2 regions of the Bartonella mastomydis genome follow, and region 2 is predicted to be linked to the other one. Evidence: predicted binding sites of a transcription regulator. Region 2 holds the regulator's gene; the other holds the start of a gene.
What was found. Region 2 encodes HrcA, which represses chaperone genes, less so after heat shock. Its sites were predicted from a motif close to GTTAGCACTCNCNNNNNGNGAGTGCTAAC; they were not measured.
Positions count from the first base shown of each region.

Region 1: groES (co-chaperone GroES) is a predicted target of HrcA. The motif match lies at 3,437-3,465, and genes of this name have one in related genera.

Region 1 is NZ_LT883137.1:128,556-139,313, forward strand. It holds gene FJG96_RS01200 (hypothetical protein) at 512-733, opposite strand; gene FJG96_RS01205 (hypothetical protein) at 740-1,027, opposite strand; gene groL (chaperonin GroEL) at 1,385-3,028, opposite strand; gene groES (co-chaperone GroES) at 3,089-3,385, opposite strand; gene fumC (class II fumarate hydratase) at 3,619-5,007, shown strand; partial or broken gene fumC (class II fumarate hydratase) at 5,438-5,602, shown strand; gene FJG96_RS01225 (outer membrane protein) at 6,366-7,256, shown strand; gene FJG96_RS01235 (MFS transporter) at 8,858-10,642, opposite strand.
Region 2 is NZ_LT883137.1:478,748-489,505, forward strand. It holds gene infC (translation initiation factor IF-3) at 991-1,509, opposite strand; gene FJG96_RS02775 (alpha/beta hydrolase) at 1,746-2,525, shown strand; gene FJG96_RS02780 (M48 family metallopeptidase) at 2,558-3,304, shown strand; gene dapE (succinyl-diaminopimelate desuccinylase) at 3,528-4,700, shown strand; gene hemW (radical SAM family heme chaperone HemW) at 5,134-6,333, opposite strand; gene rdgB (RdgB/HAM1 family non-canonical purine NTP pyrophosphatase) at 6,330-6,977, opposite strand; gene hrcA (heat-inducible transcriptional repressor HrcA) at 7,457-8,527, shown strand; gene grpE (nucleotide exchange factor GrpE) at 8,652-9,311, shown strand; gene thpR (RNA 2',3'-cyclic phosphodiesterase) at 9,417-9,956, opposite strand; gene FJG96_RS02815 (HPr family phosphocarrier protein) at 10,496-10,758, opposite strand, start outside.

The DNA of each region.
Region 1 (10,758 bases), 350 kb from region 2:
ACACCATTCCAACCTCTACACTTCCGTTCACCCCCCTCTTCATCCAATCATCCGCAACCCCTCATGCTCTTGACAAAACACACACCCTTTGCCTTTACAGTTCAACGTTTTTACAATTTTGCTTATTCATAGAATAACAGTAGAGAGCCGATGAACATTTCAAAACTATTGGTTTAATCCCCCTTTCCGCCAATTCCCCCCCCAGACCTTCCACCCCCAGCACCACAGCACCAACCTCGCATCACCCCGTGACCACTCAGTAACTCCATCGCAAAATGAGCTTGAAAGCGCAATGTCTCTTTAAAAGAAATTCGTGAATATGGTCGATAAGGATAAATGATTAAGAGCCGTAGTATATTGTCTTTCTTATCGTCATTTTACGCCTGTCATTGTTTGAAGGAGCTGAGGCAAATCAGTAGGCTTTGAGAGCAGTAAAGACTGAGATGATGATTATCGGATCTCTACTGTTTTCTGTAAATTTTTAAAATCGTAAAAATGTGTAACTGTAAAATCAACGATAAGAATACATGCTTTGTAACCAACCTCGTACCACAGCACCAACCCCCGCACCACGCACCAACCCTCGCACCACGGCACCAACCTCGCACCACAACACCACCCCTCGCACCACAACACCACCCCTCACACCACAGCACCAACCCTCACACCACAGCACTAACCTCGCACCACAGCACCAACCTCGCACCACGCACCAACCCTCACACCACGGCACCAGCCCTCACACCATGGCATCAACCCCGCACCACAGCACCAACAATGTATAACTGTAAAGGCAAAGGATGTGTGCTTTGTCAAGAACATGAGGATTTGGGGATAATTGAATGAAGAGTGCGACGAATAGAGGTGTAGAGGAAAATGGAGAAAGTGGAAGAGCACAGGAGTAAAAGGTTGAATTGACACCAACCCCCACACCATACCCCAACCCTCGTACCATGCCCCAACCCCCATACCACACACCAACCCCCGCACCACGGCACCCCCCCACACCACGCAGAAGCTTTATCACGAAATGCGCTTGAAAACGCAAGGTTTCTTCTCTGCTATTTTCTGTAAATGATCAAAATCGTAAAAATGTGGAACTGTAAAAAACAGTAAGAATATCTGTTTTGTAAAAAGAATAATGGGTGTGGCAAAAAGGTTCGGGAAAAAAGACACAGAATGAAAGGGATGAAAGATGGCATGCAGCTCATGGAGCCCTTAGGACTGTGATATAGATATAATATTGGGGACCATAAGAAAGACCATGAGAGATAGGACGTTTGGAGTCTTCTTTTCCACGTAAAGGAAACCACCCCAAGAGCGTGAGAAACAAAAAAAACGGGCCGAAAAGACCCGTTTCTTTATTATTTCTAGGAAAAAGAGCTTAGAAATCCATTCCGCCCATTCCGCCCATTCCACCAGCTGGCATTGGAGGCATTGGAGCATCTTTCTTTGGCATTTCAGCAACCATTGCTTCTGTTGTAATCAGAAGGCTCGCAATTGAAGCCGCATTCTGAAGAGCAGAACGAACCACCTTCACAGGGTCAACAATTCCCAAAGCAATCAAATCACCAAATTCACCCGTTGCGGTGTTGTAACCAAATGTGTCAGTATTATTTTCCAACACCTTGCCAACAATGATAGCTGCTTCTTCACCAGCATTGGTTGCAATTTGACGCGCAGGTGCTTGAAGAGCACGACGAACGATATTGATCCCCGCTTCTTGGTCAGGATTACTTCCCTTAACGCTCAACGCACTTGCTGCACGCAACAATGCGGTACCACCACCAGCAACAATACCTTCTTCCACAGCGGCGCGTGTTGCATTCAAGGCATCATCCACACGGTCTTTCTTTTCTTTCACTTCAACTTCTGTTGCCCCACCCACACGGATAACAGCAACACCACCAGCGAGTTTAGCCAATCTTTCTTGCAATTTCTCACGGTCATAGTCAGAAGTTGTTTCTTCAATCTGCGCTTTAATCTGATTAACGCGCGCAGTAATTTCAGCCTTTTGTCCAGCCCCATCAATAATGGTGGTGTTTTCTTTAGAAATATTCACTTTCTTAGCACGACCAAGCATATCCAAAGTGACATTTTCAAGCTTAATGCCGACATCTTCAGAAATCACCTGACCCGATGTCAAGATAGCGATATCTTCAAGCATTGCTTTACGGCGATCACCAAATCCAGGTGCTTTTACAGCAGCAATTTTCAAACCACCGCGCAACTTGTTCACCACGAGCGTTGCCAAAGCTTCGCCTTCCACATCTTCAGCGATAATAAGAAGGGGTTTTCCAGACTGCACAACCGCTTCCAAAACAGGGAGCAAGGATTGCAAATTAGACAATTTCTTTTCGTGAATAAGAATGTAAGGATCATCAAGATCCGCCACCATTTTTTCAGCATTGGTCACAAAGTAAGGGGAAAGATAGCCACGGTCAAATTGCATTCCTTCCACAACTTCCAATTCGGTTTCAGCGGTTTTAGCTTCTTCCACGGTAATGACGCCTTCATTGCCCACTTTTTCCATGGCATTTGCAATCATTTTACCAATTTCTTCAGCACCATTGGCAGAAATGGTCCCTACTTGCGCAATTTCTGCTGAAGTTTGGATTTTTTTGGCTTTTTTGAAAAGATTAGCCACCACTTCATCGACAGCCGCATCAATCCCGCGTTTAAGATCCATAGGATTCATGCCCGCAGCAACAGCCTTAACGCCTTCTTGCACAATTGCTTGTCCCAACACCGTTGCCGTTGTTGTTCCATCCCCAGCAATATCGTTGGTTTTAGAAGCAACCTCGCGCAACATTTGCGCACCCATATTTTCGAACTTATCTTCCAGTTCGATTTCCTTTGCAACGGACACACCATCTTTTGTGATGCGTGGCGCACCAAATGATTTATCAATCACCACATTGCGCCCTTTAGGGCCGAGTGTCACCTTCACCGCATTAGCAAGGATGTCGACACCGCGCAATAAACGTTCACGCGCTTCACGGCCAAATTTGACTTCTTTAGCAGCCATTTAATTTCTCCTTGGAGTTTTTTCAAAATAGTACACAATGAAAAATTGAGGGACTTTCAATTAGCCCATAATTCCCATAATGTCAGATTCTTTCATGATTAAGAGGTCTTCCCCATTAATCTTGACTTCAGTTCCAGACCATTTTCCAAACAAAATACGGTCCCCTGTTTTGACTTCTAAAGGCACACGCTTTCCGTTATCATCGAGCGCGCCATTGCCAACAGCAATCACTTCGCCTTCTTGTGGTTTTTCTTTTGCTGTATCAGGAATGATAATCCCACCAGCGGTTTTATTTTCAGATTCAACCCGACGAACAACGACACGGTCGTGAAGTGGGCGGAATTGTATATTAGCCATGTTTTAAATCCTTAAAACTGAACATAATTGCATTAATCTTAGAAAGTTCTTGCTAGCACTCTCTAAGTATGAGTGCTAACACTCTCCAAGATATAAAATCGGCCTTTCTCAATGTCAAGGATAGCCATAAAATAATTTCTCTATAAATAAAGCTTCCACGTCTTGCTTCTTCTTGGCATTTCGCGTTATCTAGCTTTTTTAAGAACCCGTGAACAAATAAAGGATCTTATATCATGGTTGAAACACGTCAGGAAACGGATAGCTTTGGAACGATTTCGGTACGCCAAGATCGTTATTGGGGAGCACAAACTGAACGTTCTCTGCATAATTTTAATATTGGCAGTGAAAAGCAGCCTCTTACCATCATTTATGCCCTAAGCCTTGTGAAAAAAGCAGCTGCCCTTGTTAATATGGACAAAGGCAAACTTTCTCCCAAGATTGGCAAAGCGATTGTTACAGCGGCTGATGAAGTTCTCTCTGGCGCTTTTGATGAGCATTTTCCCCTTTCTGTTTGGCAAACAGGCTCGGGGACCCAAAGCAATATGAATGTCAATGAAGTGATCGCCAACCATGCCAGCATGCTTTTAGGGGGTAAACTGGGAAGCAAAAAACCTGTTCATCCCAATGACCATGTCAATATGAGTCAATCCTCCAACGATTCCTTTCCCACGGCGCTTCACATTGCCACCGCGCTGCAAACACGCCAACATCTTTTTCCTATTCTTGAAGCGCTCATTACCACTTTCAAGAAAAAAGAAGAAGAATTTGCCGACATCATCAAAATTGGACGGACCCATACACAAGATGCCACACCCTTAACGCTTGCCCAAGAATTTTCAGGCTATCGGGTTGCGCTGGAAGCCAATCTTCATCGGATTGAAACAGCCCTTACGGATGTTCAAATGCTTGCTCAGGGCGGAACAGCTGTAGGAACAGGGCTCAACGCCCCGAAAGGCTTTGACGTTGCCTTTGCTCAAAACATCAGCGCCCTTACAGGAATATCTTTTAAGACGGCGCACAATAAATTTGAGGCGCTGGCGCATCATGGTGCTCTTGCACATTTCCATGGCAGCTTGAATGCCTTAGCCGCTGATCTCTTTAAAATTGCTAATGATATTCGGTTTTTAGGTTCTGGTCCCCGTTCTGGCTTAGGCGAACTTAACTTACCTGAAAATGAACCCGGCTCCTCTATTATGCCCGGCAAGGTTAACCCCACCCAATGCGAAGCCATGACCATGGTTGCAGCCCAAGTTTTTGGCAACCATACGACTGTCACCTTTGCCGCCAGTCAAGGGCATTTTGAACTCAACGTCTATAAACCTGTTATTGGCTATAACGTTTTACAATCGATTACCCTTCTTGGGGATTGCATGCGTTCTTTTGATATGCATTGCATTCAAGGATTACGCGCCAATCGCGTTCATATTCACGCCCTCATGGAGCGCTCACTGATGTTAGTTACAGCTCTTGCTCCAGAAATTGGCTATGAAAAAGCCGCTGAAATTGCCAAAGCAGCGCATAAAAATGATACAACTTTGCGCACTGAAGCTCTTAAAGCAGGTGTTTCTGGAGAAGATTATGATCGGCTGGTTGATCCAAAAAAGATGATCGCTCCTCAATAAAGAATCTAATAAGCTGCGAAACATCTTCAACCTTATCCCTCAAAGCCATCGGGGCACTCACGCCCCGATGATAGTTGTCCACACTGTTTATTTGAGGCTCTCGTCTCCATTTTGGCTCTGGTCCAAAGGAACGCGTGCCCCAGAAATTAGCCATGAAAAAGCAGCTAGAATTGCCAAAGCAGCGCATAAAAATGAGACAACTTTGCGCACCAAAGCCCTTAAGCCCAAGTGTTTTTAGGAGAAGATTATAATCGGCTGGTTGATCTTAAAAGATGATCGCTCCTCAAGTAAGAATCTAATAAAGAAGCTGCAAAACATCTTCAACCATATCCCTCAAAGCCATCGGGGCGTGAGCACCCCGATGATAGTTGTCCACACTGTTTATTTGAGGCTCTCGTCTCCATTTTGGCTCTGGTCAAAAGGAACGCGTGCCCCAGAAATTAGCCATGAAAAAGCAGCTAGAATTGCCAAAGCAGCGCATAAAAATGAGACAACTTTGCGCACCAAAGCTCTTAAGCCCAAGTGTTTTTAGGAGAAGATTATGATCGGCTGGTTGATCTTAAAAAAGATGATCGCTCCCCAAGTAAGAATCTAATAAAGAAGCTGCGAAACATCTTCAACCGTATCCCTCAAAGCCATCGGGGCACTCACGCCCCGATGATAGTTGTCCACACTGTTTATTTGAGGCTCTAGTCTCCATTTTGGCTCTGGTCAAAAGAGGGCATATATTGTTTTTATTGAGAATTCCAAATACCTTGAGATTCTCTCATTTCAACGCTGTTTATATTCAATCAATCCAAACGCTGTGCTTGGGAAACGTCACAAGCAAGCATAGCATAGCAATAAAACAAACGATAAAAACAATGGGGAAAAAGAACGTTGCTGTTTTTCTCAAAGCCCTCAAGGTTATCGTCACACAAGAGGAGTCACAAGGTTAAAAACGGACAAAGAATAAGAAGGACTTCCCTGCCCTTTTTTACAACGAAGGACATTGATATCCAGCATATATATGAAGCACAAAAATAACAATCATTATGGATAGTGTATTTACACATTAACAATAAAAAGTATTTTTATACCTACAAAATAATATTTTTTAACAAGATAAAATTTTATTTATTGCTCCATAATGTTTTATATAATGTAGAGAACGCTGAAAGAATAAATCCAAAAAAATCATTAAAAATTAAGATCTTAATGGAGAGAAAGCAAGATGAACACGTTTTTTAAAAACGCTTAACACTGAAAAATTATGGATTTTTTGTTTATTTTATTTTTCATAATGAAATTATATATAGATTTTTTTAACTAATTTATGCATAATACATTATGTAATTGAAATAAATTGGGGACGTTTTATGAATACAAAATGTTTAATTGCACTCTCTCTTTTCACTTTTATGACTGCTTCAACAGCGCAAGCCGCTGATACGGTAATGTTTCAACCATCAAAGTCGAATGTTACAGCGCCAATTGATTTAGCTCCAAGGATTGCACCAGTGACTGTTTCCGCACCTTTTTCTTGGACTGGTTTTTATTTTGGTGGACAAATTGGACATGTTTCCATTAACAGCACTTTAAATTACGCACCAGAATCCAATGGTGGAAAATGGGCTTGGGTTAACAGAGATCTCTCACCCAAACCATCGGGATTTGTCGGCGGTTTTTATGCAGGTTCTAATATTGATTTAGGAAATAACCTTATTGTCAGTTTTGATACGGATATGATCTGGTCTGGGCGGAAAAACACCCAAACGGACACTGGCAAGCAAATTCTCGATAAATTAGACTCTCTTAACGCAGCCTTTCAAGAAGCTAGGATTCCTCTTCTAACATCTGGCACTCGGGATGCAATGATCCCCGACGCTGATGATCTTGTTGTAAGCAGTGTCACATTGAAAGAAAAATGGTCTGGCGCTCTGCGCGCGCGCATTGGTTTTGCTTCCCATCGTTTTATGCCTTATATTGCAGGGGGTGTTGCCTACTCACAGATGCAATATATCCTATCGCTTGTAACAAAATCGCAAGAAGATTCGACAGTATTTGCTTCTGGCAATGTGTTTGATAAGACAAAAAGAATGATTGGTTATACTGTTGGGGGTGGCTTTGATCTTGCCATGACAGATGACATTATCATGCGTACAGAATACCGTTATACAGATTTTTTTAAACAGAAATTTGCCAATGATGAACTTAAAATGCGTGCCCAAGCGCATAATTTTCGCCTTGGCATGGCGTATAAATTCTAATCTCTTGTAGAAAAAATAAAACCGTTTAAAAACCCTGTTTTTAACAGGGTTTTTTTTTATGTCTCCCCCCCCTTAAAAAAACGAAGCCTCTAAAAACCAGCGCTAAACCGTCCATAAAAGCTAAACCATCCAGCTTCTCGAAAACTCCTATCCTCTCCCCCTTTTAGAGGACGCATTTAAAATAGAAGAGCTTTACCCTCACGACCATTGTAATGAAAGAAGGAAGAGCATGGATATTTCTTTAAAACGAGCGGATACAGGGCATTCAATACAGCTGATGATGATAAACGTGACAACACCATAAAAGAGAAGGGTGTGTGTGTGTTGATTTTTCAATCTTTATCTTCACGCCTCTTAAAGGAATACTTCTTCACCAACAAACAATCTAGATTTTTCAGTGTCAATTCACCGATGACCTCCTTTTCCCTCAAGCAAGATCTCTTGATCGGATCACGGAAATTTCTTTTCGCACCCCCTCTCAAAGAATAAAGATTTTAAAGCCCATTGCAAAACCTATATCGGTTTGTAAAAAAACGATCCCTCTTGGGGCGTAGGTTGTTCTTGTTGTCCCCTTTCACGGAATTCACTTAAACTGAAAAACGCTATAGGCAAACCCTCACTTGAATATTCAAGACACACTGAAAAAAATACTGAAACGGCTTGCCTTCTATCACCTCATGTCAAATGACGCTGTTGACAACTGTTCTATGCAGAGTAGCACATGGGGATTGTCTTTCTCTGTTTGTGTCATTTCTGAAACGAAAGAAACAATCTCATTGGGGAAGAATATGACGTTGTAAAGATGAAAAAACCATTTGTAGCAACTCGTTTCCAGCCCCTTCCCCTCACAACTCCTCTTCTTGACGACTTTCAAAAGCCTCTAAAGCAGTATCTTTTAAAGAGTAGAGTTTAGGCTTTTGTTTCTCAACCCATTTGGGCTTACCCGCCATAGGAGAGTGTTCCAAACCAAACACAAAGAATTCGATAGTTTATATTTATTGGTGTAAACTCTGAGGCGTATATCCATATTTTATCTCACAGCCAGAAAAAAAATCCCGTATCATATTTAACTGAAATGTATTATCGTACTTTTTTCTATTTTCAAAATTAACTAAAATGAACTCGGGAGATGCGATACATATTAGAGCGAACACTTCTGCCAAATCGAATCTCTCCGATAAAGTAATCGTCACACTATAGGGTATGCTATTTTTTTTCATACATTCTATGTTACGCACCCACTTTTGTTTATATTTTTTACTGTCTAGATTTCTTATCTCTGAAATAACATCTGTGCCTATTTGTATCCCTAAAAAGAACGGATGACTCTTTGAAGAGCTTCAAATAGGATTGAATATAGATATGCCCCCCTGTTGCAATCCGAAAATATTTTTTACAAATGAGACACATATATTTATGAAATAAATCATAATCGAGCTCAAAAGGCTCTCCACCAGAAAGAATAATAAAATCAGATTTTATGTCATTTGTCATTTATTGTATATAAAGATTCAGGCAACGCATCATCTCTCACCATACATTCTATCGAATACGGACAATGATTGCAGCCCGCACTGCAATTTTCATGACAAATTACACTATTATCGCCCATGAAACTTTTCATTCAAGTTCCTATAATCCAATACTAATTGTTTCATGAAAATATTTTCGTATAGACAAAGATCAGAAATTTTTTTAGCCACAAACGCTTTTATCATTGGTAAAGCTTCATCCTTTGATAGAGACAGCAAATGAGAAATATAGTCGATCCGTTCTTCTAAATTGAGAGATAATCTTGGACTGGTGAAAAATGTTAAGATATCCAATTCCGGACTGGCTTCTTGACATAAGTCCCAATCCACTACCCTAAAAGAATGATCAGGAGTAACAATGATATTATCAGGCTGTAAATCTCCATGTGATAAGATTATATTCTTGCTTAATCGATCTTGAAAAATCTTATTGATTTGATCAATAATCGCCTTTTGATGTAGCAAATCCATTTGGCTCAATACAGTCCCTCGGATAAACTCCCATTCGACGACTTCATCGCAAAGTGTTATCAAATTTGGTGCAGGATAGAGACTTTGTCGAAAAGAGCCATCCTTGATGTTTTCATTAATGCACGATGCTTCCGGATAAATTTGCCCATAGCAAAACTCTTGATGCTTACGTTTCAAGAAATGTTGTTTTGACGATTGTGCATTTTCAGGCTGTAACCAAATGATTTCTTGTTTTCTAACAAAAATAATTAAAGCAGACACCGCAAAAATCACAGCCATAACCACTGCCATCCACAAATTAGCTTGCCAGAATGTTGAAAAAATATGACCGTATAAAAAACTGAATGCAAAGGATACAACCGCTGTAATAATGGCTGTAAATGATAAAACAGTCGCGATAGCTTTGGGATCAATCAGTGAATTTATAAGAAGAGACGACAGATAAGACCGATAAGCAGATTTAAAAACACAGAGCAGTAAAAATCCTAATATAAGAGCCGCAATGATTTGAAATGACATGAGAAAAAAAGCAATGGTTACCATACAACCAATCATTAAGACGGGAAAAATAGGATTTTGAAACTTTGAAAAATACTTCTGAAACAATATATTGGAACTTGCTGAAAAAAAATTCCCAATGATAAAAATAATCGAAACCAAAAGAGCAGGTTGAAATGGCAAAAAATCAGAAAATGCGATAGAAACAGTTCGATTATTAACCAAAATAGCAAAAGCTGAAACTGCACTTAAAAAAATAAGAGTGAAGCGATAAGGATTTCTGACTTCTTTACGGCTGGCGCACATAACTTTGAAAATACTCGGATGAGCGTTGATATGAAAATGATCTAATCCCTTCGTCAGTTTTGAAAACATAAAGATAGCAAAAATGAATGAGAGGACTTGAAAAATCACAGGCAATGCAGGATTCACATAATAAAGTATTCCCCCTAAAAAAATAAGTACCGTTGTCACACTATAGGTAACAGCAGCCACTTCGGACTTAACGGAAAACAGTGTGCGATGCTTTGGGACGATAGAAAAGAGTAAGCTATCTTCCGCACCGGAAAAACAAACGGCTGCTAATGTAATACACAACAAATAAGTGGCGTAAGCAAAATAGGCATACTTCATAAAAAGAGCTAAAAAACCGCAAAGAAAGAAAAACAGCCCAGTATAAATAACGCGCTTACTTCCATAAACATCTGCTAATAAACCCAAGGGGACTTCTAAGATTAAAGGAAGCAATAAAAAATAACTACCGATTAAAACAATATCCGCTTGCGACAAATGCAATTTTTCCGACAAAAAAAGGGGTAAAACAGCAACCACGAGAGCAGTAGACTTGCTAATACTATAAATCTTAAATTGCTTAACCTTATCCATAAAATACTTGTCCCACGACATCGCTACATGCGCCAGATTCTTTCAAAGATTTTAAAACGCTTTGAGCAGACCAATCTATTGCCTCATAATTTTGTAGATTCCCAAAAGCTTCTGAA
Region 2 (10,758 bases):
ATTGCATATCTACTTTATTCTACGACATTCAGAAGATTAGGTTAAAACTAAAGGAATAAAAAATTTTTAAAAGCTTTGGTGGTGAATCAGCAAAAAAAACTCTCTTTAAAAGGGATAGTGGCTAAAGTTGCTGAGAATGCTGACAATAAAGTGGATAATAAAGGGAAATTTTTACTGAGCAGATGGTCTCTGATTTAAAAAAAACAAACACAGGTTGTACACTGGTTTATTGAATACTGTTTGGTAAAATGTTGTTATTGAGCCTCCCATCTTTTAAGCTTATGAAGGAATAAGCTGGGGCACCATCACACACTTTGATAGCTCGTGCGTGTAGCAATAACCGCTGGCACTCGAGACGATTTATGAGAGGCATTTTTACTCTTTTTTTGTATAGTTTTTATTCACGCATGCTTCTCCATTTGTAATGTGCAAGCAAGCGATTTTGATTGATTCAACATGAAACAGATTTGAAATGAAAGAATTCTACAATCTTCGGGACTCTTATTCAATATGCAAAACAATGAATTATTTTTATAAATCAGTATGTTGCTATTACAAGTAACAGATGAGAATGATCGTACTAATGGGCACCGTTATCTTTACGATTATGAAAGTTCAAATTAACACTCTCATTCTTTTACCTATTTCCATATCGCTACAGGCTTTGGCATTTGAAATGGTTTACAAAAGACATTTCTATTTTTTTAATATTTTATGCATTATCTCTGTTTGTGATGTACAAGAAAATGATTTTTTGCTGGATTCCATGAATTAAGAGAGCTCAGAATGAAGAAGACCTTACGATTCTAACGCTCTCTCATTTAAATGTTCTTCTTATAAATCAAGAAAGCACTATTAAACTCTTAAAAGGATTGATACACATTTACAAAATCTTAAAAGCACCACACAACCCTATAAGATGGTGCTTCTAAACGATATACTCACATGCTCATCGTGATGAGTTGTACACAGACATATTCCAATGAGAAACTATTTAGGCGCTATTACCATCATTATTTGCCGCCCTTCAAGTTTTGGCTCCAATTCAATCTTGGCAATTTCACTTGTATCTTCTTTCACGCGCTGAAGAAGTTTTAATCCAAGATCTTGGTGAGCCATCTCACGACCACGAAAACGCAAAGTAATCTTTACTTTATCCCCATGATCGATAAAGCGGTGGACAGCCCTGAGCTTGACTCCATAATCATGAACATCAACATTCGGACGCATCTTAATCTCTTTGATTTCGATGACTTTTTGTTTCTTACGTGTCTCTGCAGCTTTTTTTTGAGTTTGATACTTTAATTTGCCCAAATCGATGATTTTACATACAGGTGGTTCCGCATTTGGTACAATTTCAACCAAATCAAGTCCAGCTTCTGCGGCCATAGCGAGAGCCTCTTGTATTGCAACGACTCCCTGATGTTGTCCCTCATCATTAATAAGCTGCACATGAGGCACCCGAATATCCTGATTTGAACGTGGTCCGTCCTTTTGGTTAGGTGTCATTTTAAATGGTTTACGAATGGTTTATGCTCCTTAATTCTGATTCAACTACGAATAATTTAATATACAATTATGCACATAAAAACAACTATAATTCGTGTCTGTTTCATTATTTGATTTGTTACTTTTTTAAGTGATTTAGATTATAAAAGTTTTTCTCTTGATTTAAAGAACTTGATTTAAAGAACTTGATTTAAAGAACTTGATTTAAAGAAATTGTTTTATGGAGGAAAAGAATCATGAATCAAAATATTCCTTGCCAGTTTTTTTCATTTGAGGACACTGCTCTTGCAGTACGTCATCGCAAAGGGCGCCACTCTCCAGGCTTGGTTTGGCTTCATGGCTATCAATCCGATATGTTGGGAAGTAAGGCGATGTTGATTGATCAGTTTGCTCAAAAGCATGATTTGTCTTGTTTACGTTTTGATTACTCTGGCCATGGGGAATCTGAAGGAGATTTTTTTCAAGGAACGATTTCACGGTGGGTGAACGAAAGTTTAGCAACTTTTGAAACCTATTGTGAGGGGCCGCAAATTTTGGTTGGTTCCTCTATGGGGGGGTGGATTGCTTTAAGGCTTGCTATGATGCTAGCGCAGAAAAATAAGAAGCTTGCTGGTATGATATTAATTGCTCCAGCGCCTGATTTTACACAAACTTTGGTGGAACCAGAATTAGGCCCAGAAGAATGGAAAATTTTGGAAGAACAAGGCTATATTGAACGACCTGCTGTTGGTGATGAGGAGCCGATGCCCTTTACAAAAAAATTGATTGAAGATGGACGCGAAAATTGTGTCATGAAAGGGTGTATTGATGTTGGCTGTCCAGTTCATATTCTTCAAGGCATGGAAGATGATAAGATACCCTATCAGCATACATTAACTTTACTTGATCATTTACCTCTTCATGACGTAACATTGACACTTGTACGTGATGCAGATCACCGTTTTTCTCGTCCACAGGATTTAGATTGTCTAGAAACAGCTTTGAGATCTTTAATTAATCAGATTAATGCAAAATAAGGGGGCTATTTATTGATGATGAAGATAAATATATGAGCACTTCTGAAAAGTATTTTATTTTTTCTGATCGCGCTATCCCTATACGTGTGCGGGAAAATAGGCACGTGCGCCGTCTTACCTTACGTATTGATGCCAGAAGTCAAGAGATTTGTATAACAACACCACCAGCGATAAATCTCTGTACGGTTGAAAGTTTTATTGAAAAACATCGGTCTTGGATTGAGACGCGCCTTACGCGTATACAAATTTCTCATGAAAATACCTATCTCAAAGAGGGCGCAACAATTCCTGTCTTGGGTGTTTCCCATACCATAAAGCATGAGCAAGGCCGTGGAGTAACAGAAATTGTTACAGAAGATGCAGAGCAAGGGCCTCAAATTATTGTTTATGGTCAATTAGAATATCTTCCAAGACGCATTGCTGATGTTTTAAAAAAACAAGCAGCACTTATTATAACACCTTTGGTGGCACATTATGCTCATCAGGTAGAGCGGAAAGTTAAATCCATTTGCTATAAAGACACGAGAAGTCGTTGGGGATCTTGTTCCATCGATAAGCGTCTTTCTTTTTCTTGGCGCCTTATTATGGCTCCAAAAGAAGTTGTTGAGTATGTTGTCGCTCATGAAGTTGCTCATCTTGTTGAAATGAATCATGGACCAAGATTTTGGGCTCTTTGTGAGAAACTTTGCCCTGATAGTAAAACGTATCGTGCTTGGTTGAAAGAAAATGCCCATAGACTACACGCCATTAATTTTGATTCATATAAATTAGAGGCGTAAAAAACGTGCAAATGAGAGCAATATTTAACGGAACTTTTTGTTGAGTGTTTCGTTGTATGTGTGCTTCGTCATGCATGATGAGGAAGCCATTGAAGCTCTCAGCACGATTGTCCTCCCCTGCTTGGTTTGCTGAGTGTCTTCAATGTTTTTACTTTATCTTTTTTGCCATTCAGCGTAATACCCTTAAGTTCCGATAATTTATAACAAATGGGAAGGGGTTTTTATGTCTGTTCTTACAGATCCACTTCAGCTATTACAGGCACTGATTCGTTGTCCTTCTGTTACACCTCATGAAGCAGGGGCTTTATCAACGTTGGAACAATTTTTGAAAAAAATGGGATTTCATGTTGAGCGCCCTATTTTTAAAGATAAAAATACAGATAATGTTGAAAATCTTTATGCAAAAATGGGAAGCGAAGGACCCCATCTTATGTTTGCGGGTCATACGGATGTCGTACCGCCAGGTGCATTGGAAGATTGGACTTATCCACCTTTTGAAGCTGTTATAGATCAGGGGAAATTATATGGGCGGGGTGCTGTTGATATGAAAGGCGGTATCGCTTGTTTTATTGCGGCTCTCGCGCGCGTTCTTGAGAAACAATCCATTAAAGGAACGATAAGCCTTTTGATTACTGGGGATGAAGAGGGGCCTGCTATTAATGGTACGGTAAAACTTCTCCAATGGGCAGAAAAAAAAGGCGAAAAATGGACTGCTGCTCTTGTAGGGGAACCAACAAGCGTAAAGGCTGTTGGTGATGTTATCAAAATTGGTCGCCGCGGATCGATTTCTGGGGTCATTACCGTGAAAGGTCGCCAAGGTCATGTTGCTTTTCCAGAGCGGGCTGCTAATCCTTTGCCTTTGGCAAATAAGCTTATTCAAGCATTGACACAAACGGCTTTAGATCAAGGGACAGAGAATTTTCAACCCAGTAATTTAGAACTAACAACCATCGATACCGGTAATTTGGCAGTCAATGTTATTCCAGCGCAGACAACGATTCGTTTTAATATACGCTATAATGATCTTTGGACAAAGGAAACCTTGATGGGGGAAATTGAAAAGCGCCTTGCTTTGGTGCAATCAAAAAATAATAGTGGTCAATATCCCTCTTATCAGCTTGAATGGATTCCGAGTTTAGGGGATGTTTTTTTGACCAAAAATGATAAACTTATTCAAATTTTATCCAATGCTATTAAAAGTGTAACAGGGAGTGCGCCAGAATGCTCCACGTCTGGAGGAACTTCAGATGCACGATTTATTAAGGATTATTGCCCCGTTGTTGAATTTGGTTTACCAGGGCAAACGATGCATATGGTAGATGAATGTGTCGCCCTTGATGCAGTGGAAACGCTTACCGCTGTTTATGAGCGTTTTATTGTTGATTTTTTTGCATAAAGAAATAATTGTTCGGTTCAATGATATCTTTATCTTATTTTGCATAGAACCCTTTTGTTTCCATAAAACATTGTCGTTTTAGGCGTTAATATATCAAGTGGAGAGTACGTGGTGTGCAGTTTTAAGGCTGGAATTTTTGCTCGTAAAGCCTTCAGCTCTGTGAACCATCACCTTTACGCTTCTAAAAAAGAAAGTTAGACTATCATATATTTTCTATCTCAAAATATTGCGATAGTTCTAGGTGATTGAAAATGCTCATAAAAAGTATTTTTACGTTTTTTGTATAGTTTGTATCCACACACTCCGCTATTTTTAAAAAGTAATAATTAATGTATTATAAATAGTTTAAAAAAAACTCTTACGATATTTTGGTTTCATTTTTGCTATGAAAGATAATGATGATCATTAAAATCAATATGTCGCTATAAAAACTCTAGTTTGCAAGTTGGCTGATGACGTAATCAAGAACAATACGTCCTTTGGTTGTTGCTTTTAAGCGTTGATTATCCACCATTTCGACCAATTCTTGGTTTTGTAAATCGATAAGTTTTTCTATTGGGATACGTTTTGGACTTAAGGTTTCATAGCGTGTAAGTTCCAAGCCTTCACAAAGGCGTAATCCCATAAGGAGCATTTCATTTGCCTGTTGCTGAAGAGTTAATCGTTCTGTTTCAATACAGCCATGCCCTGTTTTTTCGACTAATTCAAGCCACTGTTCGGGATTCTTTTCATTAATAGTGACATAACGTTCATGGTTTTCAAGGTGTGATAAAGATGTTTTTGAAAAGGAGGAAGAATGATTTGGCATGTTCTCAATAAAACGGCCGTGTGCTCCTGGACCAAAGCCTGCATATTGGTGATAACGCCAATAAAGAAGGTTGTGTGCTGATTCAGCACCAGGCATGGCATGGTTTGAGATTTCATAGGCAGGAAGTCCATACAGAGCTGTTATTTCTTGGGTAAGATGATACAGATCTGCTGCGAGCTCAGATGGGGGAAGGATAAGCCTTCCTGCATCATGAAGTCGTTTAAAGGCGGTTCCTTCTTCGATTGTTAATTGATAAAGAGAAAGATGGTCTGCTGCCAAATCAATGGCTTGTACAAGTTCAGATTTCCATTGTTCAAGGGTTTGTTTGGGACGAGCATAAATAAGATCAAAAGATAAGCGTGGAAAAATTTGCCGAGCTAAATCAATGGCATAAAGAGCTTGTTCTACATTATGGAGTCGGCCAAGTTTGCGCAATGCTTTATCATTGAGCGCTTGTATTCCTAGAGATAAGCGATTAACACCTGCAGCGCGGTATCCGCGAAAACGTTCTGCTTCCACACTGGATGGATTAGCTTCCAATGTAATTTCAACTTTATCATCAATTACCCATTTTCTTGCAAGTGCTTGCAAGAGGGCATCAACAGTTTGCGGCTCCATAAGAGAGGGGGTTCCCCCACCAATAAAAATACTCGTAATATGACGTGGACCTATTTTTTGATATTGCGTTTCTATTTCGCGCTCAAAGGCGGTGACAAAACGCGGCTGATCAACACCATGGAGGCGAACATGTGAATTAAAGTCGCAATAGGGACATTTAGCAGCACAAAAGGGCCAATGAATATAAATGCCAAAAGGTTCATTCATGAGAATGCCAGAAGGTTTTCTGCCAAAAGTTTAAAAGCTCGTGCGCGATGTGAAAGAGGTGGAATGTTATCGTGTTGCCAGCCGTGTTTTTGCTCTGTTGACATTTCTCCAAAGGTATTTTCATATCCATCTGGTAAAAAAATAGGATCAAAGCCAAAACCTTTATCTCCCCGTGGAGGCCAAATGAATGTTCCTTCAATGCATCCGCGGAAATAATCTGCATGAGTATCAGGCCACGCAATGCAAATGACGGATATAAAACGGCATTTTCGTTGGCTTTTTTCTCGCGCTCCGACTTTTTGAAGTTCATCTTCTATTTTTTGCATCGCTTTTGGAAAATCACGTGTACCATCGGCTTGAATTGCCCAATCAGCTGTATAAATGCCCGGTGCACCATCCAATGCATCCACCTCTAAGCCTGAATCATCAGAGAGAGCAGGAAGTCCTGTCTTTTTTGCTGCTGCAAAAGCTTTAATATAAGCATTTTCTTCAAATGTTGTTCCTGTTTCTTTTGGTTCTGGCAACCCAAGCTCTTTTGCTGATTGTATTATTAAACTGAAAGGTGCAACCAAGGTGGTGATTTCATGTAATTTGCCGGCGTTATGCGTCGCAATGACAAGTTTTTTATCTGTTATACTTCTCATATAGATTTCTCCGAAAATGAAAGGGAAACTATTTTTATGCTAAGAACCAGCTTAAAGGCTCATATCACACATTCTGCCTGATTTTACATGATAGAGTTATTTTACATGTTTTATGATATTTTATTCAAATAAAATTTTTCGTATTTTGTAAAGACAATGATTAAAAAGATATGAGAGACGATTTTTTTATGAAAATCTTTTTATGGTAGAAATCCAATTTTCTACTCCCAGTGGTTTATAAACAAACAAACCCTTCTTGGTAAGCTCTTAAAGAGACCAATTTCTGTCTTAAATATTCAATCACACGCTCTAATAAAAAACACCTCATGCATAATTTATATGCTTATATCATCATTTTAAAAGATGGTGTTTTATGGCTCAATAGGATAATATGTTTTTATACTACTTTAGATTATTTGACCAAACCTTGGCAAAACTTATATAAGAGAAGAGTGTTTTTAAGTAGTGAAACAATTGTGATGAAGCACAAGCCTATTGATAATGAACTAAAATATCTTGATGAGCGTTCGCGTGATATTTTCCGCCATATTGTTGAAGCCTATCTTAATGATGGTGAACCTGTAGGGTCACGTAATCTTTCGCGACTTTTGCAACAGACATTATCACCTGCGACGATTCGCAATGTGATGAGTGATCTTGAACATCTCGGTTTGATTTATGCCCCGCATGTTTCAGCAGGGAGGATGCCAACCCAATCGGGTTTACGCTTTTTTGTTGATGCATTTATGGAAGCGGGTGATTTGCCAAACGACGAGCGAGAAAATATTGAAATGCAAGTCAAAGAGGCAGGTCATGCACAATCGGTTGAACATTTTCTTGTTCAAGCAAGCCGAGTTCTTTCAGATCTTTCCCGTGGAGCAGGGCTTGTTCTCGCAACAAAACAAGAAGGAACATTGAAACATATTGAATTTGTGCGCCTTGATAGGGAGCACGCTCTTGCCGTTTTAGTGACTCAACAAGGTGAGGTTGAAAATCGTATTGTTCATTTGCCAGAAGGGGTTACCCATGCACAATTGACAGAAGCAACGAATTTTCTCAATGCTCATATTCAAGGGCGTACATTGAGTGAAGCTAAAGGAGAAATTGCTCGCTTATGCGCAGAAACACGGGCTGCACTTGATGATTTATCGCATCATCTTGTTGAAACAGGATTAGCTCTTTGGGGAGGAGAAGGCGCTGATCATAAAATACACCTCATTGTTCGTGGACGCAGTAATTTACTTGAAGATGTGAAAGCAGAAGAAGATTTAGAACGGTTACGCCATTTGTTTGATGATCTTGAAACACGTGAGAGTATGGCACAGCTTCTCGATTTAACGGATGAAGGGTCAGGGGTCCGGATTTTTATTGGTTCAGAAAATAAGTTATTTTCACTTTCTGGTTCTTCTTTAGTCGTAGCACCTTATCGTGATTCACAGCAAAGAGTCATTGGTGCTTTAGGTGTTATTGGTCCTACACGGCTTAATTATGCAAGGATTGTGCCTATGGTTGATTATACAGCTCAACTTGTGTCACAGTTATTGCGTTAAACGATGCAGGTAAGTATTTGTACTATAGAAGCTCATTGTATTAATATGCATTAATACCCCTTGATTTTTGTCTGTAAAATTTCGATATCGAGAATAATAAATCTTATGAAGGAATAGAATTTTTATGTCTGATGAAAAAAACAAGTTTACTGACGCTTCATTTGAAAATTGTGATTTAAAAAATCCAGCTGATCGTAATACACTAAAACAAGCAGCGGATGAGTTTTTAAAAACACATAAAACAGAAGCACATGGAGACGTTGAAGAAGAAAGTAGTGAGATTGATCTTTTAGCATCTTTGCAGGATGAAAACAAAGAGTTGAAAGATCAGCTTTTACGTCTTGCTGCGGATATGGAAAATCTTCGACGCCGTACTGCACGTGATGTAGCGGATGCGAAGGCTTACTCTATTGCTAATTTTGCGCGAGATATGTTATCTGTTTCTGACAATCTCAATCGCGCTTTGGAAGCAATACCAGAAGGTTCACGAGAAAGTGATTCTGGTTTGAAATCGTTGGCTGAAGGTGTTGAAATGACTGAACGTGCCATGATGGCAGCATTAGAACGTCATGGGGTGCAGAAAATTCATCCAGAGGGACAAAAATTTGATCCTCATTTTCATCAAGCGATGTTTGAAATTCCTAATGCCGATGTTCCCGATAATACTGTTCAACAAGTGGTTCAGGCTGGTTATATTATTGGAGAAAGGGTTTTACGTCCAGCAATCGTGGGTGTGGCCAAAGGAGGAACAAAAGAGGCCTCTGTTGAAACTGATTCGGCTTAAAACATATCAATAACAAGCTTCCAGCGTAAAGTGCTGCATTTCCTGTAATTGCGCGTATATGGAGGCTTTCCTCAAAAAGTTTTAAAGGGTGTTACAAACACCCTTTTATCTTTTAAGTGGCCAACTTCCTTTTACAATATATGGAGCATCGCTTGAGCGAGATAGCGATAAAAATAAAACAAAATGATCAACATCAAAGGGAGGAAATGAAAAATCACTCCGAGAGGACAAATAAGGAGGAAGGTCTTCAGGCTTAATATCGCGCAGTCGCGCAACGGTAATGTGCGGCGTAAATTCTCTTTTATCAGGCGTTAGACCTAAATGGCTGCGAATGCATTGCATTTTTTTGTGTAAAAGACTGAGAGCTTCACAAGGTTTAATGCGAATAACAAGAGAAGGGGAAGTATTTTCTGAACTAAAAATATCAAAATCCTTCATTTGTAGCATAAAAGGAGGAACCTTTATTGTGTCAAAAGCATGCTTAAGTGCATCTGCTGTAGCATTTTCAACTTCACCGAAAAAAGACAAAGTGATGTGAAAATTTTGCGGATTAATCCACTGCGTATTTGGTAAGCTCTTTTGCAACAATACAAGTTGTTGGGTTGTTTGTTGAGGAAGCTGAAGAGCACTAAATAGACGACCCATAATATTATCTCCTTATAATGAAAAGATATCATATCAAGTGCAATAAAAGATAAATTAAAAGGGAAGAATGCTACAAAAGATAAGGCAATAGTATAGAAAAAGAATGTCTAAAAAATGCTTACCATAATTATAAATGTACAAAGCTTATTTGTTGTAAGGAAAATGGTTATGATATCGATAAAAACTGCGTTTTCATGATCCACATCACAATGATTTGAAGTCGGGGATTGCTTGTGTATTATAAAAAGCTGCAAAGTTAGCAGAAAATAATGAAAGTTAATCAATTTCTGATTTTTTCTCTTGCCTAAAAGAAAACATATTCAGTCCAAGTCAAAATTCTCTTTTCTGTAAAGATATCAATTATATAGTTAAGGTGGGTAACAGCCATAATACGCAACAATTATTTAAATTGGCGAAATAATGTTAGGAAAGAAAGTAAAAAAACTTGGCACAAAAACGAGAAAAATAATCAAAATACAAGATAATGATGGAAATTTTTCTTCTCTAGAATCATCATCCTTGTTTATTATAAGAAGGCGCTAGTTTTCCTCTCCAAAGTTGTTATTGATGAGTTTTTCAAGAGCATTAAGGGCGTCTGTTGCTTCTGGTCCCCAAACACGAATGGTAAGGTTACAACCGGCTGAAGCTGCTAGCATCATGAGTCCCATAATTGATGATCCACCAACGATTTTTCCATCCTTTTCAACTTCAACAGTGGCGTTAAAATTATCAACAGTTTGTACAAATTTCGCAGAAGCCCTTGCATGCAACCCACGTTTATTACAGATATTAAAATGACGGC